Caballeronia sp. LZ062: one gene and its partner. The protein of the gene in region 1 interacts with the protein of each later gene in a pairwise test. Links are inferred from orthologs where the notes say so. Each region holds a gene or a part of one and is shown in the gene's direction. Other genes may lie near its edges.

Evidence for each region. Proteins that work in one complex are often made in the same cells at the same time.
Region 2: the proteins of grxD (region 1) and P9239_RS11470 interact in binary tests that used the Escherichia coli proteins (3 or more experiments, as listed by UniProt). The link is inferred for Caballeronia sp. LZ062 from one-to-one orthologs.

The regions. Positions count from the first base shown.
Region 1 is NZ_JARTWB010000002.1:22,712-27,335, reverse strand. Bases 602-3,540 are described here. They hold grxD (Grx4 family monothiol glutaredoxin), read left to right. Parts: upstream 602-1,884; coding sequence 1,885-2,196; downstream 2,197-3,540. Other genes in these bases: P9239_RS06165 (class III extradiol ring-cleavage dioxygenase), read left to right, coding at 2,909-3,540; P9239_RS06170 (UbiX family flavin prenyltransferase), read left to right, coding at 2,210-2,809; prmC (peptide chain release factor N(5)-glutamine methyltransferase), read left to right, coding at 985-1,821; prfA (peptide chain release factor 1), read left to right, coding at 602-988. Also shown: more of prfA, read left to right, coding at 1-601; more of P9239_RS06165, read left to right, coding at 3,541-3,694; P9239_RS06160 (APC family permease), read right to left, coding at 3,779-4,624. UniProt on the Escherichia coli protein: Monothiol glutaredoxin involved in the biogenesis of iron-sulfur clusters.
Region 2 is NZ_JARTWB010000002.1:1,151,822-1,154,636, forward strand. It holds P9239_RS11470 (BolA family protein), read left to right. Parts: upstream 1-1,168; coding sequence 1,169-1,462; downstream 1,463-2,815. Other genes in the region: msrB (peptide-methionine (R)-S-oxide reductase MsrB), read left to right, coding at 52-474; P9239_RS11465 (septation protein A), read left to right, coding at 615-1,151; P9239_RS11475 (peptidylprolyl isomerase), read left to right, coding at 1,558-2,340; purL (phosphoribosylformylglycinamidine synthase), read right to left, coding at 2,471-2,815. UniProt on the Escherichia coli protein: Transcriptional regulator that plays an important role in general stress response. Has many effects on cell morphology, cell growth and cell division. Acts by regulating the transcription of many genes, including dacA (PBP-5), dacC (PBP-6), ampC and mreB.

The DNA.
Region 1 (4,624 bases):
GGACCAGTACCGCAAGCTCACGCGCGAACACGCGGAAATCAGCCCGATCGTCGAGCAATACGCGCTCTGGCGTCAGGCGCTGACCGACGAAGCCACCGCGCAGGAACTGCTCGCCGACCCTTCCATGCGCGATTTCGCCGAAGAAGAAATCGGCGAGGCGCGCGAGCGCATGGTCAAGATCGAAAGCGACTTGCAAACGATGCTGCTGCCGAAGGACCCGAACGACGAACGCAACATCTTCATCGAAATTCGCGCGGGCACGGGCGGCGACGAATCGGCGCTCTTCGCGGGCGACTTGCTGCGCATGTATCTGCGTTACGCGGAACGCAACCGCTGGACGGCGGAGACGATGTCCGAAAGCGTTTCGGACCTCGGCGGCTACAAGGAAGTCATCGTGCGGATCGCGGGGCAAGGCGCGTATTCGCGGCTCAAGTTCGAATCGGGCGGGCATCGCGTGCAGCGCGTCCCGGCGACGGAAACGCAGGGGCGCATTCACACGTCGGCCTGCACGGTCGCGGTCATGCCGGAAGCCGACGAAATCAGCGAAGTCGTCATCAATCCGGCCGATTTGCGTATCGACACGTTCCGCGCGTCGGGCGCGGGCGGGCAGCACATCAACAAGACGGATTCGGCGGTGCGCGTCACGCACTTGCCGACGGGCATCGTCGTCGAATGTCAGGACGACCGCTCGCAGCACAAGAACAAGGATCGCGCGCTGAAGGTGCTCGCCGCGCGCATCAAGGACAAGCAGTATCACGAGCAGCACGCGAAGGAAGCCGCGACGCGCAAGAGCCTGATCGGTTCCGGCGACCGCTCGGAACGCATTCGGACGTACAACTTCCCGCAAGGGCGCATGACGGATCACCGCATCAACCTGACGCTCTACAAGCTCGAACACATCATGGACGGCGATCTCGACGAACTGATCGGCGCGCTCGTGTCCGAGCATCAGGCGGAACTGCTCGCGGCGCTCGGGGAAGCGGAGTGACGACAGCGGCGGATTTGCTGCGCGCCTCGCCGCTGCCCGCGCTCGAAACACGCGTGCTGCTCACGCACGTGCTCGGCTGGCGGCGCACGGAACTGATCACGCGCGACGCCGAAACGCTCGATGACGCGGCCGTCGCGCGCTTCGAGGCGCTCGCGGCGCGCCGCGTCGCGGGCGAACCGATTGCGCAACTGACCGGCAAGCGCGAATTCTTCGGCCTCGGCTTCGACGTGACGCCCGACGTGCTGATTCCGCGTCCGGAGACCGAATTGCTTGTCGAAACGGCGCTCGACGCCATCTCCGGGATGCCGAATGCCCGGGTGCTCGATCTCGGCACCGGAACGGGCGCCATCGCCATCGCGATTGCGCATGCGCGGCCCGATGCGCGCGTTTTTGCCGTGGACCGCTCTCCGGCCGCGCTCGATGTCGCCCGGCGCAACGCGGAGCGGCTGCTCGATCGGGCACGCGCGGGCGGCGCGCTCACGTTCGTCGAAAGCGACTGGACGGCGAGCGTCGATGCATCGCTGCGCTTTGACGCCATCGTCAGCAATCCGCCGTACATCGCGAGCGACGATCCGCATCTCGCGCAAGGCGACCTGCGCTTCGAGCCGCGCGGCGCGCTCACCGACGAGGCCGACGGCCTTTCGGCGATCCGCGTCATCGTCGAAACGGCGCCTTTGCTGCTCTCGCGCGCGGGCGCGCTGTGGATCGAGCACGGCTACGATCAGGCCGACGCCGTGCGCCAGTTACTGTCCGCGCGCGGCTTCACTGCCGTGCGCTCCATGCGCGATCTCGCGGGCATCGAACGGATCAGCGGCGGCCTCGCCGCGCCTTGACCGACAGCCCGGACAGGCGAAATCCGCTATCATTTCGAGACTCACCTTCTTCGCAGGAACGCCATGGAAACGCAAGAACGCATCAAGCAGATCGTCGATCAGAACCCGGTCGTCCTTTTCATGAAAGGCACCGCGCAATTCCCGATGTGCGGCTTCTCGGGCCGCGCCATTCAGGTGCTGAAGGCGTGCGGCGTCGACCAGATCACGACGGTGAACGTCCTCGAAGACGACGCCATCCGCCAGGGCATCAAGGAATTCTCCAACTGGCCGACCATTCCGCAGCTTTACGTGAACGGCGAGTTCATCGGCGGCTCGGACATCATGATGGAGATGTATCAGTCGGGCGAATTGCAGCAGCTTTTCGCCGCCGCTTAAAGCCGTAGTGCAAGTGAGTGCGCCTGCTGCTGCCAAGCGACGGCTGATCGTCGCGATCACCGGGGCAACGGGCGCCATCTACGGCGTGCGTTTGCTTCAAACGCTGCGCCGGCTGGGCGGCGTGGAGACGCATCTGCTGGTGTCGAGCGCGGGCTGGCTCAACATCCAGCACGAACTCGATCTCGACAAAGCCGCCGTCAACGCACTCGCGGACGTCGTGCATAACGTGCGCGACGTGGGCGCGAGCATCGCGTCCGGTTCCTTCGCGACGGACGGCATGATCGTCGCGCCATGTTCGATGCGCACGCTCGCGAGCATCGCGCACGGTCTCTCCGACAATCTCGTCACCCGCGCCGCCGATGTCGTGCTCAAAGAGCGCCGACGGCTCGTGCTGCTCGTGCGCGAAACGCCGTTCAATCTCGCGCATCTGCGCAATATGACGGCCGTCACCGAAATGGGCGGCGTCATTTTTCCGCCGCTGCCGGCGTTCTATCAGAAGCCGGCGTCCATCGACGACATGGTCGACCACACGGTTGCGCGCGTCATCGACCTGTTCGGCGTGGCGCAACCTATCGCGGCCGCGTGGCCGGGCATGGGCGGCGCGAGCGACTAATTGCCAACAGGGCGGACATAATCCGTTGCCTCAGCCGCCGTTTATCTACGTCGCGGCTGGCTATACATTCGTGGCATCCCATCTTTCGAGGCTGCTGCCATGAGCCGACTCCCGACCGTCTTTATCTCCCACGGTGCGCCGACGCTGCCGATCGACCCCGCGATGCCGTCCGCCGAATTCGGCACGCTCGCCGCGACGCTGCCGCGTCCGCGCGCAATCCTGATGCTGTCCGCGCACTGGGGCACCGCGCAACCGGTGGCGAGCATCGCTGCGCGGCCGGACACGATCCATGACTTCTACGGCTTTCCGCCCGCGCTTTACGAACTGCGTTATCCCGCGCCGGGCGCGCCCGATGTCGCCGAGCGCGCCGCCGTGCTGCTCCGCGCTCGCGGCGTGGCGAGCGCAACGGCGGTCCACGGACTCGACCACGGCGCATGGGTCCCGCTGCTGTTGATGTTTCCTGATGCCGACGTGCCGGTCGCGCAACTCTCGATTCAGCCGCGCCTGGACGCCGAGCATCACTTTCGCGTTGGCCGGGCGCTGCGCGATCTGCGCGATGACGGCGTGATGATCGTCGGTTCCGGGCAGATCACGCACAATCTGCGCATGGCCGATTTCGCCGCGCGTCCGCACGATGCCGATCCGCGCGTGGCCGAATTCACCGACTGGTTCGAAGCGCGGCTGGCGGCGCGTGACACGGACGCGCTGCTCGACTACCGCGCCCGCGCGCCGCACGCCGCGCTGATGCATCCGACGGACGAGCATCTGCTGCCCGTGTTCGGCGCGCTCGGCGCGGCGGCGGACGATTACACGCTTCGCATCCAGTCGCTCGGCACGTTCCAGCGTGCGCTCGCGATGGCCAACTACGTGTTCGCGGACGCGTAAGCCGCGCCAGAACGACAAAGCCCGCCTGAACTCGACGTTCAGGCGGGCTTCGCTCAACCGCTGAGCAACCGCTGCGAGGACGCTTTAAGCGCCGATTTCCTCGAGGATGTCGTCGCGGCTTTCGCGCTCGTCCAGATAGTCCGAGCGATAGCCGCTGTGCACGCCCCAGTAGTAGTACAGCAGCGACATGACGGCGACCACGGCCATATCCCAGCCATACGGCAGCAGGCCGCTGCCGCCGAACTGCTTGCTGCCGATGAGCGACATCACCGCCATCGACGGCAGATAGCCGATCAGCCACCACGCGGCCTTCAGATCGCGGCCCCAGCCGGCGAAACCGGTCTTGCCCTGAAAGTAGAAGTACACCGGCAACGCAACCACCATCAGCAGAATGATGTGTCCCGTCAGCGGCCACTTCGCCCAATACAGCACGAGCGACGCGCACACGAACGCGAACGGCGCGATCACGCCCATCATCGGCAACGTGAGCGGGCGTTCGAGATCCGGCGCGGACCGGCGCAGCGCCATCAGGCTGATCGGGCCCGTCAGATACGAAATGACCGTCGCCACCGAAATGACCGCCGCGAGCGTGCCCCAGCCGCGGAAGAAGAACATGAAGATGAAAGCGACGATCAGGTTGAACCACATGGCCGGCCGCGGCACGCCGTAGAACGGATGCACGTTGCCAAACATCTTCGGCATCGTGTTGTTGCGCTCCATCGCGTAAATCATGCGCGTGGTCGTCGCCATGTACGTCGTGCCGGTTCCGCTCGGGCTCACGAACGCGTCGATGTAGAGCAGCACGGCGAGCCAATTCAAGTTGAGCGCAATTGCCAGTTCCGCGAACGGCGACGCGAAATGGAAGTGCTTCCAGCCCTGCATAACGTCGCTCGGGCTCACTGCGCCGATGTAAGCAATCTGCAGCAGTAC
Region 2 (2,815 bases), 1.1 Mb from region 1 along the record:
CCCGCCCCCAACTACACTGCCCAGAGCAACGAGAGCAACGAAAGGAAGACCATGAACCGAGACGACACCCCCGGCGCCACCGAGCATCCGCTGCAAAAGGACGACGCGGCCTATCGCCGTGAACTCAACGAGATGCAATACCAGGTCACGCGCCACGCGGCGACCGAACGGCCGTTCACTGGCGAATACTGGGATCATTTCGAGCGCGGCGTGTACGACTGCGTGTGTTGCGGCACCCCGCTTTTCGAATCCGACACCAAGTTCGACGCCGGCTGCGGCTGGCCGAGCTATTTCAAGCCGATCAACGGCGAAGTGATCAAAGAAAAGACCGACCGCTCGCACGGCATGCTGCGTATCGAAGTGCAGTGCAAGAACTGCGGCGCGCATCTCGGCCACGTGTTCGAGGACGGCCCCGCGCCGACGGGCCTCCGGTATTGCATCAACTCGGCTGCGCTACAATTCGAACCCAAGTAAGCGGGTTCAGCCTTGAGCGGACGCGGGCGAGCAGACTCGCTCGTGGCCGCCGCCCGACCCGCGCCCGCTCTTTTCGAGCGGGCGTTCGTTTAGCGTCATCGCGCCCCGCATCGCACCATTCGCCTCATCTCCGGACGCCAATGAAATTCCTGTTCGATCTGTTTCCGATCATCCTCTTTTTCGTCGCTTTCAAGATTTGGGGCATCTATACGGCGACAGCCGTCGCGATCGCGGCGACGCTCGTGCAGATCGCTTGGGTCGCGTTCCGGCACCGCAAGGTCGATCCGATGTTGTGGGTGAGCCTGGGCGTCGTCGTCGTGTTCGGCGGCGCAACGCTCGTCCTGCATAACGACACGTTCATCAAATGGAAGCCCACTGCCCTTTACTGGCTCTTCGCGTTCGCGCTGATCGTCGCGCAAGTCGGCTTCAGGAAGAACCTGATCGAAGCGATGATGGGCAAGCAGATCGTGCTGCCGCATCGCGTGTGGGGACAGTTGAATATCGCGTGGGCGGTGTTTTTCGCGCTGCTCGGCATCGTGAACCTCTTCGTCGCCTATCACTTCACGACCGACCAGTGGGTCAACTTCAAGCTCTTCGGCGCGACGGGCTGCCTCGTGCTCTTTATCGTCGCGCAGAGTTTCTGGCTCGCGAAATACATGAAGGAGGACAATCAGTGAACGCTGCCTTCGATTTCATGGCCGCCAGCGCGCAGGACAAGATTGCGCATCTTGAAGCGCGTCTCGAAGCGGCGCTGAGTCCGCAATCCGTCCATATCGAGGACGACAGCGCCGCGCACGCGGGCCACGCGGGCGCGGCGTCGGGCAGTCACTACACGGTGACGATCGTCGCGGAACGCTTCGCCGGCAAGGCGCGCGTGGCGCGGCATCGGCTGGTGTATGATGCGCTGGCCGAGGAAATGCGGCGCGGCGTGCACGCGCTTGCCATCCGGGCTTATACGCCGCAAGAGTTCGCAGAACAATTCGAATAAATCGCGGTTCGCTGGACTCTCTGCAGTCCGGCGCCTGGCTTCAATCTCGCTAAACCCGCCTTTGAGGCGTCTGTTTGTTCAGTTAGGAACCTCCGATGACTTTGAAAAAAACCCGCGTCTGGGTGTTGCTGGCTGCGTTCGCGGCGGCTCCCGCGTTCGCGCAGAACATCGCCGTCGTGAACGGCACGCCGATTCCCACGGCGCGCGCCGATGCGCTCGTGAAGCAACTCGTCCAGCAGGGTCAGCAGGATTCGCCGCAACTGCAACAGGCCGTGCGCGAAGAACTCATCAACCGCGAAATCCTGATGCAGGAAGCCGCCCGCGAAGGCGTGGCGAACCGCCCGGACGTGAAGGCGCAATTGGCCGTCGCGCAGCAGACCGTCGTGCTGCGCGCGATGATCGAAGACTTCGTCGCGAAGAACAAGCCGACCGATGCCGAAATCAAGGCGCGCTACGACCAGCTCGTGAAGCAGCAAGGCGGCGGCAAGGAACTGCATCTGCATCACATCCTCGTGGATAACGAGGCGCAGGCGAACGACCTGATCGCGAAGATCAAGGGCGGCGCGAGCTTCGAAGACCTCGCGAAGCAATATTCGAAGGACCCGGGATCGGGCAAGAACGGCGGCGACCTCGACTGGTCCGCGCCCTCGGCGTATGTGCCGGAGTTCGGCGCCGCGGCCGAGAAGCTGAAGAAGGGCGAAGTCACGCCCGCGCCGGTTAAGACGCAATTCGGCTGGCACATCATTCGTCTCGACGACAGCCGCGATATCGCGCCGCCGCCGTTCGAGCAGGTCAAGGCGCAAATTGCGCAGCAAATGCAGCAGGAAAAGCTGCAGGCGTTCGAAGAGAATCTGCGCAAGAAAGCGGTGATCAAGTAACTTTCCGCTTGCCGCGAACCTACGCTGCATATAACAAAGCCGCCCTCGGGCGGCTTTGTTGCTTTTGAGATCGCGTAGTTCAAGAAAAACGCCCCGAGACGCCGGGGCGTTCTTCGACGCTTACGCGCGATCAGCCGAGAAAGCGTCGCGCGTTCTGGAACACGCGCAGCCACGGGCTCGCGTCGGTGGTCCAGTCGGCGGGCGTCCAGCTCATCTGCACGTTGCGATGCACGCGCTCCATGTGCGGCATCAGCACCGTGAAGCGGCCATCCGGCGTCGTGACGGACGTGATGCCTTGCGGCGAACCGTTGGGATTGAACGGATACTGCTCAGTCGCGTTGCCGCGATGATCGACGAAACGCATCGCGACGAGCGCGCTCGCCGCATCGCCCTGTTGCGAGAAGTCCGCGAAGCCTTCGCCGTGCGCGACCGCCACCGGAATGCGCGAGCCTTCCATGCCGGCGAAGAAGATCGA